3 regions of the Lysinibacillus sp. FW12 genome follow, and region 3 is predicted to be linked to each of the others. Evidence: riboswitches for the same ligand, from Rfam matches in the RefSeq annotation. Region 3 holds a riboswitch; each other region holds the start of a gene.
The links. A riboswitch is a leader RNA that binds a small molecule or an ion and turns the genes downstream of it on or off. The one in region 3 is predicted to bind cobalamin.
Positions count from the first base shown of each region.

Region 1: another riboswitch for cobalamin. It lies ahead of SJW71_RS14365 (ribonucleoside-diphosphate reductase subunit alpha); the one in region 3 lies ahead of SJW71_RS12930 (hypothetical protein).
Region 2: another riboswitch for cobalamin. It lies ahead of SJW71_RS02595 (hypothetical protein); the one in region 3 lies ahead of SJW71_RS12930 (hypothetical protein).

Region 1 is NZ_CP139094.1:2,752,627-2,755,909, reverse strand. Features, by position in the region: gene SJW71_RS14380 (bifunctional adenosylcobinamide kinase/adenosylcobinamide-phosphate guanylyltransferase) at 1-287, shown strand, start outside; gene SJW71_RS14375 (ECF transporter S component) at 319-813, shown strand; gene SJW71_RS14370 (hypothetical protein) at 810-1,493, shown strand; cobalamin riboswitch at 1,603-1,792, shown strand; gene SJW71_RS14365 (ribonucleoside-diphosphate reductase subunit alpha) at 1,956-3,283, shown strand, end outside.
Region 2 is NZ_CP139094.1:484,180-487,462, forward strand. Features, by position in the region: gene ytvI (sporulation integral membrane protein YtvI) at 1-33, opposite strand, end outside; gene SJW71_RS02590 (hypothetical protein) at 123-677, shown strand; cobalamin riboswitch at 771-968, shown strand; gene SJW71_RS02595 (hypothetical protein) at 1,133-1,690, shown strand; gene SJW71_RS02600 (ABC transporter substrate-binding protein) at 1,674-2,624, shown strand; gene SJW71_RS02605 (tyrosine-protein phosphatase) at 2,760-3,283, shown strand, end outside.
Region 3 is NZ_CP139094.1:2,514,361-2,517,643, forward strand. Features, by position in the region: gene SJW71_RS12925 (GTP-binding protein) at 1-817, shown strand, start outside; gene SJW71_RS12930 (hypothetical protein) at 1,279-2,001, opposite strand; cobalamin riboswitch at 2,230-2,413, opposite strand; gene SJW71_RS12935 (hypothetical protein) at 2,519-2,830, opposite strand.

The DNA of each region.
Region 1 (3,283 bases), 240 kb from region 3:
CACCAGCCTGTGAAGTGCTAGTGATTAGAAATTTAGAAAACTGGTTGATGACTCAAAATCTAGAGGACGATGACCAAGTGGTTCAAGCGGTACTTGCAACCTTCAGGAGGCTTGAACAGCACTGTATGCTAGCGCTCATTGTTAACGATATGGGGCGCGGTGTTGTGCCAATAGACAAACAAGCGCGACTCTTACGCGATACATGTGGTCGTTTATATCAGGCTTTATTCATTGAAGCCGAGCAAGTTGTACGTATTTGGTACGGACTTGCCGAACAGCTGAAGTGAGGTAAACATACTACAGAAAAGAGGACATGGAATGGATCGACAAAGATTAAGGAATTGGATATTGACAGCAATGGTAGCAGCCATTTGTGCAGTAGGGGCAGTTATTAAGGTGCCGGCATTTATTTCGACTGCTGCACTCGACTCGGCTCCTGCCTTTTTGGGCGTAGTCTTTTTATCCCCATTTTTTGCAGGTCTTGCTGGATTTATCGGTCATTTTATTACAGCGTTGACTGCTGGATTTCCATTAGGACCACTACATCTTATCATCGCGATCGAAATGTTCATAGTCGTGTGGATCTTTGGCGTAATGCATAGAAAAGGTCTACATGTTTGGAAATGGCCAGTGGCACTCGTATTGAATGGCATTGTGGCACCATTACCTTTTTATTTTTTAATAAGCCCCGCCTTTTTCTGGGGTGCATTAGGTAGCATTCTTATGGCAACTGTTATTAACCTAGTCATTGTTGCAGTAGTGATGCCTGTTTTATCAAAGGTCTTTTTGCGTAAGGAAGGTCGCGTTCAATGAGAAATGCTATGAAAGTGGGCACGTTTATTGTGACAATGGATAATGCGGCAGCCATTGGGGAAAAGCCACAAGATGTAGTGTCAGCATCTGACCAACTAACAGCTTACATGACAGCACGTGTGACATTTTTAGAGCAGCTTGCGGCACAGGCATTACCTTGCCAAGTTTTACTCGCTAATTTCTCTGGTGATACGGCATGGACACGTTATGAAAGAGGTATTCAACAGGTGTTTGAGGAAACTGGTATAGCCTGTCCTGCAATCGCAGGAAGTACGGAATCGAATATGCCCACGCTACAGTCAGGTGTAGCCATTACGATGCTTGGGGAAATACAACAACGTCAACCATTTGACCATGAACAGCTCAGCTGGTACACTTATGGCTTGCCGCTTGTAGGGGAAGAAGTGTTAGCGCATCCAGAAGACGTTGCACAGCTTCAGCCCATTTTTCAGGCATGGCAGGCGGAGATCGTGCAGCAAGTTTGGCCAGTCGGGTCAAAGGGGCTACAAGGCGAATTAGCGCGTCTTTTTGGACAGCAACTAGTTGAAAGTTCGCTTGATCTGACCAAATCAGCAGGTCCTTGTTCGGTCATTTTGCTTGGCATCGATCCTAAAAAAGAGCAGCAGGCACAAAATTTTTTCCAAAGAAATTTTGAAAAACTACGCAAAACTGCACCGTAATAGGGCTTGTTTCGAGCAAAAGGGCTGCCTTAAAAATCGCAAGGTACGAAACACCTATTGCAACACGAAACACAATATGTTAGATTTGTTTAGGAGTTAAAACACAATATATAGTATTTGGACAAGCGGTACCAATATGGTTTAAAAGGGAATTCGGAACAAGAGTCATCTTAAGCCGAAGCTGTCCCCGCAACTGTAAGTGCTGACAAATAATCAAGAGACCACTGTTGAAAAAACGGGAAGGTGATTATTTGGAGGAAGCATGAGCCAGGAGACCTGCCGAGATGTTCAAGACAGCAACACATTCTTCGGGGATTGAGAAGTGGAGGCGAGAGATTTGTTCACTTCTTTGTGTGCACGTCCTTCATTTCCATTTCCGATTTTACAGCGATCACGTAACCGATAGATGTTGCGTGATCGCTTTTTGTGTTGCTTGGAGAAAGAAAGGGAGCGAATGTGTACATGACAATTCAAATCGAACAGCAACTAGCTAAGTTAAAAAATAGTTATACGGAGGATGAGCTTGAAAGCTTTGTAAGGTTATCGGATCGTTGGCTACGAAAAAACGACAATGCCACATTTGAAGCATGGGCGGATGCGATGATTTTACAAACACTTAGCCTAATTGATGAGGAAGAGCCCTATTGGACATTTGTGGCTGCACACATTTATTTAGAAAAATTATACGATCAATTTGCAACGCGACGTGGGGTTTCACCAAAGGATGTTTATCAGGAATTTCCAGCTCATCTTGCGCACTACACGGAAGCGGGCTTATATCATGAAAGCTTAACAACGAAATATAGTGAGCAGGAGCTTCAACAATTAGCCAGCTATTTAGAGCCTAGTCGTGACGAGTTATTCACGTATATTGGCTTGAAGACATTAATGGATCGTTATGTTGTGCGTGATTATACAAAAACACCTGTAGAGCTCCCACAAGAGCGTTGGATGGTCATTGCCCTGACATTAATGCAAGATGAAACAGAAAATCGTCTAGAAAAAGTGCGAGAAGCTTACTGGGCGATGAGTAATTTATATATGACTGTTGCAACACCGACACTATCAAATGCTGGTAAGACACATGGTCAGCTTTCAAGTTGCTTCATCGATACAGTGGATGACAGCCTACAAAGCATTTACGATACGAATACGGATGTCGCAACATTGTCTAAATATGGTGGTGGTATAGGCGTTTACATGGGCAAAATTCGTAGCCGTGGCTCGTCCATTAAAGGCTTCAAAGGTGCATCAAGTGGTGTGCTACCGTGGATTAAGCAGCTCAATAATACGGCTGTCTCTGTCGATCAGCTAGGGCAACGTCAAGGAGCCATCGCGGTTTATCTTGATGTGTGGCATAAGGATGTCTTTACGTTTTTAGATTTACGCTTAAACAATGGTGATGAACGACTACGTGCCCATGATATTTTCACAGGGCTATGCTTACCAGATCTATTTATGGAAACAGTAGAAGCCCGTGGAGAATGGCACTTATTTGATCCACATGAAGTACGTGAAGTGATGGGCTTCTCTTTAGAGGATTTCTACGATGAAACAAAGGGCAATGGCTCCTTCCGCACGAAATATGCAGCATGTATTGCTAATCCATTATTAAGCCGTGAAGTAGTACCAGCCATCGATATTATGAAGCGTATTATGCGCTCACAACTCGAAACTGGCGTTCCATTCATGTTTTACCGAGATGAAGTGAACCGCATGAATCCGAATAAGCATGAAGGAATGATTTATAGTTCGAATTTGTGTACAGAAATATTCCAGAATATGTCTGC
Region 2 (3,283 bases), 2.0 Mb from region 3:
AAAAATCAATTTCCTAGCATTAAATTTATTCATAAACTCACCTTCTTTGCGAAAAAATTAAGTTAAGTGTACCATAAATCAAATTTTATTACGTTCTGAATCAATAAAGGTAGGGATAAATTATGGAAAAAGAGATTTTGCAACTTTTTAGTAATCTAACAGAGCGTGACCACGATATTCAATATGAATCTTACGAGGAACTAATGAAAATTATGCAGGAGCCCGTAGATTGGACATATGCAGTATGGGAACAGCTTGTACAAGCACTTACATACAAAGATGGACATGCTCGTGCACGTGCTGCACAAATTTTATGTGCCTTAGCCGCAAAAAGTGATCCAGAAGAAAGGGTATTGGAGGATTTTTTGAAAATTTGGGCTGTGACGTATGATGAGCGATTTGCCACGGCGAGGAACGCGTTACAAGCTATTTGGAAAATTGGATTAGCAGGTCAAGTACAAAGAGACTTAGTTGTCTCGTATCTAGCTAAGAGATTTCAAACATGTTTGGATGAAAAGCATCCCTCTCTTATTCGCTATGATATTATTATTTCTTTTAAAAAGCTTTATGATCAAACGAATGACTCTAAATTAATAGCTATTGCACACCGCTTAATTGATGAAGAGCACGAAGTTAAACACAAAAAGAAATATAAGGCAGCCATCCGTTCAAAGTAGCGAGATGGTGTTTTTTTGTACAGATGTAAAGTTTCTATTTGGAGTACAACTGTTTTTTCCTATTAATATATGGTAAACTGCTTTACAAATGAAATATTCTTGCAGAATAAAGGTGCTAACTAGCATAATCGGGAATTCGGTGAAAAACCGAAGCTGTTTCCGCAACTGTAAGTACAGCCATTATAAAGATATACCACTGTCTCCAAGGAGATGGGAAGGTTCTTTATAGCTCATTAAAATTCATTAATGAATTGTACAAGCCAGGAGACCGACCTTTATTTGAACGTATAACAACTCTTCGGAAGCTAGGAGGATATACGGCAAATTACATAGGTAATGTCATAGTAATTGGCAATCATTATGTTATTTTCGTCGTTCCTTTGCTTAAAGGAGCGGCGTTTTTTTATGCTATCGTTCATGTAAGAATTTATCAAAATGGGAAGGGGGTACATCAAGTGAAAAAGGATGCACGTTATTCTTGTTATCCGTTTATGCGTGAGAAGGCTTCAACGGTTGATTATGAGATTCGAACAGATAGTCTCACAACACATCTAGGGGTTGCATTAGCTGCAGTAAAAAAGGAGGATGTACAAGTTGTCGCAGATGATTTGCTGATTATGTTACCTATGGCTTACCATGTCAATGGTTCAGTCCGAGGAAAGCTAGCAGTAACAGAAGAAGATCTTTCTTGGTTAAGCGAACGCTATGACTTTTATGTTCGTCATGTGAAGGAAGAAATACAAAGTTTTGTTTTACCTCAGGGCACAGAGGCTGCTGCTGCTTTACATCTTTGCCGCAGTGAAGCCAAAAAATCATATCGTACATTACATAAGGTTTCAGAGGAACGAGAGGTACCAGCTATCCTTTTCGACTACTTAGGCTTGTTAGCAAATGTATGCTTTGTCATGGCAGTCTATATGAATCACCAAGCAGGTATAGCTGAAATACCGTTTATTAGTAAATCCTATCCAATGAAAAAGAAAAGGGAGAGTAAGAATGAAGAAAGTATTTAATTTCCAATGGCTATCAGTGCTAGTACTAATATTAGTTTTAGCAGGTTGTGGTACCTCAGAAGATACAAAAAATAAAGAGGCTTCACAGGATACGCAACAAACTGAACAAACAACCTACAAAGTAACAGATGATCGTGGTGTAGAAGTAGAATTTAAAGAAGTACCAAAAACTATTGTTTCCTTACAACCAAGTAATACGGAGATTTTATTTGCACTAGGTGTTGGTGAGAAAATCGTAGGAGCAACAGAGTATGACACATATCCAGAAGCAGCACAAAAAATCGAACGAGTATCTGATTCTCAGAATTTCGATAGTGAACGCATTATAGCCTTAAAGCCAGATGTGGTCATTGCTTACACAATTGGCTCTAAGGATGCATTGAAACCATTAGAAGATGCGGGACTGAAAGTTTTTGTTATTGAATCTGCCACATCATTTGATGATGTTTATGGGGATATTGAACAACTAGCTGCTGTAATGGGTGTTGAAGATAAAGGAAATGAATTAAACGAACAGATTAAAGCGAAAATTACTGAAGTACAAACAAAGGTGAAAGAAGTAAAAGCACCGAAAAATGTTTATTTAGAGATTAGTCCTAAGCCAGATATTTATACGGCAGGCGCTGGAACTTTCCAGCAAGAAATATTAAATGCAGCCAATGTTAAGAATGTCTTTGCTGATTTAGACAATTGGGCGCAAGTGTCTGAGGAAGAGGTTATTGCGAAAAATCCAGAGGTTATATTAACAACAGTAAACTATACAGAAGATCCTATAGGGGAAATTTTGACACGTGATGGTTGGAATACTGTGAAAGCTATTCAAGATAAAGCTGTACAGTCTCTTGATACTGATATCTCTAATCGTCCTGGTCCACGTATTGGAGAAGCAGTAGAATTAGTAGCTAAAGCTGTGTATCCAGAGTTATTTAAATAACAATTCAAGGCTAGCCGATCTAACGGCTAGCCATTTTTATATGGTTAGTTATTACCTAGCGTGAAAATTGGAATTAATTTAATTTGTTCTATAGAATAAAGGTAAGAATGCTTAATAATTTAGGGAGGGTAGTGAATGGAACAGTTAGATACACAGGTTATTCCGTTTGAGGCAGTCTATAATTTCCGAGATATGGGGGGATATAAGACAAGGGATGGACGTATTGTAAAGAAGGGTTTATTCTACCGCTCTGCAGCACTTGGTAAAATGACATCAGCAGATAAAGAGCGATTTGAAATGTTAGGTATTAAAACTATTTTTGATTACCGTGACAACAAGGAAGCACAGCATAATCCTAACCCCGTGTTCTCACATGCTCGATATATTCAAATACCAGCAAAGGGTAATCATGCTTTTGAAATGCCCACAAATGCTGGTGGTAAAGATTTTTATAAAGTAGTAAGCCCCGAAATGTTCCGAAATTTTTATGCGCAAATGCCTTTTAATAATCCCTCATTTAAGGAGCTAATGAAAACCATTCAAAATCCTGATAATTTAGGTCTTGTTCACCATTGTGCAGTTGGAAAAGATAGAACAGGTATAGGAGGCGCCCTGATTTTACTAGCTTTAGATGTACCAGAGGAAACAATCATGGAAGA
Region 3 (3,283 bases):
GCATATAATGGGCGTTATTCAGCTAGAGGTACTTGTTGAGGTATTACAGAAGCGTTTTTCATTAGTCGTTTCTTTCGGAGAGCCACAAATTTTATACATGGAGACAATTGCGACAACGGTTACAGGCTATGGCCATTTTGAGCCACTCAAGCATTATGCGGAAGTGCATGTATTATTGGAGCCAAATCCACGTGGAACAGGCATAACTTTTAGCAATGCCTGTCATGCGGATGATTTATCAGTAGGTAACCAACGACTTGTTGAAAAGCACTTATTTGAACGGGAGCATCATGGACTACTGACAGGCTTCCCGCTAACCGATGTTCATTTTACGCTGTTGACAGGTCGCGGGCACAATGAACACACATCGGGCGGTGATTTCCGAGAAGCTACTTTCCGAGCGTTACGCCAAGGACTTGAGCAAGCGCAGAATGTCTTACTGGAGCCATACTATCGCTTTAAAATGAAAGCCTCTAATGACTTTATTGGCCGCATGATGACCGACATTCAACAAGCAGCGGGTACATTCGATGACCCAATCTTGACGGAAACAGATGTAGTGCTAACAGGACGTGCGCCCGTTGCCACTTTGATGAGCTATAGCACAACCTTTGCTGCCTATACAAATGGAAAGGGCGCACTAACACTACAGTTTGACGGCTATGATGTGTGCCATAACCCCGAGGAAGTCATTGCACAAATTGGCTACGATAAAAATGCCGACCCTGAATATAGTTCCTCTAGCATCTTTTGCGCGAAAGGCAAAGGCTACACCGTCCCTTGGCAAGAAGCACAAGCCGCCATGCATTGCCAATAATATCGGGATTGGGTGGCACCGCTCGCGTGGGGATTTGCTCTTGGCGGCAGGGATTCTTCCTTCCGCAGGTATTCCTAGCTCTAGCGCGGGTGTTTGCTCCTTTCGCGGGTTTTCCTCGCTCTAACGCGGGTATTTGCTCTCCTTCCGCGGGTATTCCTCGCTCTAGTGCGGGTGTTTACCTCTTGCGCGGGTATTCTTCGCTCTAGTGCGGGTGTTTACCTCTTTCGCGGGTATTCCTCGCTCTTGCGCGGGTATTTCCTCTCCTTCCGCGGGTATTCTTCGCTCTTGCGCGGGTGTTTACCTCTTTCGCGGGTATTCTTCGCTCTTGCGCGGGTGTTTCCTCTCCTTCCGCGGGTATTCTTCGCTCAAACGCGGGTGTTTCCTCTCCTTTCGCGGGTCTTCACTCAAGCAGCGATATTCTTTAATTAAAATAAGCCCTCCGTTGGTTGGAGGGCTTATATTTATAGGGCACCGACTGCTTTTTTTGTTGGCTTGTGCACGAAATATGCTGGTTGGACGATTACATAGTCATGCGAGTTTGTGAAATCAATTAACACTTTGCCTGGATGATTTTTGATAAGTTGTAAATGATCAATTAATTTCAGCAAAAGCTCATGGCCGTTACCGCGCGGATGCCAGTTGAAATGATCATTATTTAATTCTTGTACCGCTTCAATAAACTGGGCATATTCCTGCTGTACAAATGCGATGAGTTTGTCGTGCTGTGGTGCTAAATCCTGTATATACGTTTCATAAAAACGCATCACAATGGAGCATAGTAAATCATTCACTCGTGCAGCACTTAAAATAGGCTTTGGCTCGAATGTCAGCCGTTCAAGATTAGGCTTTGCCCGTGTTGAATCAATACGTGTTATGAAATGGTACGGCTCCCCATTCACCTCATAGACAATTGGATTGGACGGCATATACATCATAAAGCTATTGGTCTTCGTTTTCAGTTGATCAGTTACCGATGCCTTCGCAAAAAGATGACCATTGACCTCCCCATTTTGGATCCAAATAATATCTTTATTATATAAAATTTGCTCAAAGAAACGATCATTGCGAATGAGCTTCGTTGCTAATAATTGATCGATCAGTGATTCAACCGCCATTCTCGTTTTCGCTTTCTTGGCTGTTTCTGTGCGTGGTTGCTTACAAATGTTCATTTCTACATACATCATACGTGCATCCCCTTTGCGTACATTTTTTCAAAACAAAAAAGGACTTCCTATTCTTTGAGGAAATCCTTTACATTAACTTTCTTCATCACACAATGCCAAACAAACCCGAAGTAAATGTGAATGAGCCCGATGATGAACCCCTTCATGAACTTTGGGCGTTTGACGTACTGTGACGAACAGAGCATTCTGTTTTGTCAACATGCCACCTCCTATTCCTCGTAGGTTTATGGTGTGTACTCGTAACAGGCAGGTATCCTGACTCATGATCATCGCTTCTTTTCTCCTTCCCGTCCAAAGACAGTGGATGCTGAAAAGTCGCTCACATTTACAGTTGCGGGACAGTGTCGGATTCTCACCGACTTCCCTTTTAAGCAAATTGCACGCAATTTACACCTATTACTACACGCTATTTAGTTGTCATAGGAATCGAGTGTACTCCACATTCCTATTAGATTACTAAAATCAATTGTAAAGTAGCGTTTTTCTAAAGTCAAATATCGTAATATTTTCCAACTTATCATTCTTTACCTTCTATTCTTTGTAACTCAGATAGTAGATACTGTTTTATTATATCGTTTTCATCCTTCCCATAATGCGTTAATACTGCTAAATCACACGCATCATCAAGTAAATAATTCTCGTTCATCCTAGTACGAACGAACTCTACAACACTTACCTCTCGAGCATTATAACGTAAATCACCGCCAACTTTAGTCGTAAAAATTCCAACTCTTTTTCTCATAGCCATTACGATTGATCTCACTTGCCCTTCGGTTAAATTAAACGCTGCTCTAACGTCTGCTGTTAAAATGTTTTCCCTATGCCACATTTTTAATTACCTCTCTTTCTATTTCGATATTCTAGCGCAAATATACTTTTATAAATATCCGCTAAATTATCCGAAATAGATTGGACAAAAACAAAGGAAAGTCGTCCGATATTATTCGGTTTAACTTTGCGGTATTGTTAGAATACGGAGAAATAGTATTGACGCAAAACTGACGCAAGTTAAATCGGAATAATAACATTCTTTATTTTCCATCTAAGGAATATTCAAACTAATAACTATCGTCACTTAGAAGACTCGAAACGATCAACTATCCGATTTAACGGTTCTCGCTACTTCTGACATCGCAAAAAACCGGCTTGTTTTAAAAATAGTGTCTGCGATTATCGGACAGCAGAAAGCACTTGTAGGAAGTAGGTGGCTTGGGGGGATTTTCGAGTTATCCAACGTTTAATTGACGCAATGAATATCAAACGAATAAATATTCGTCTTTAA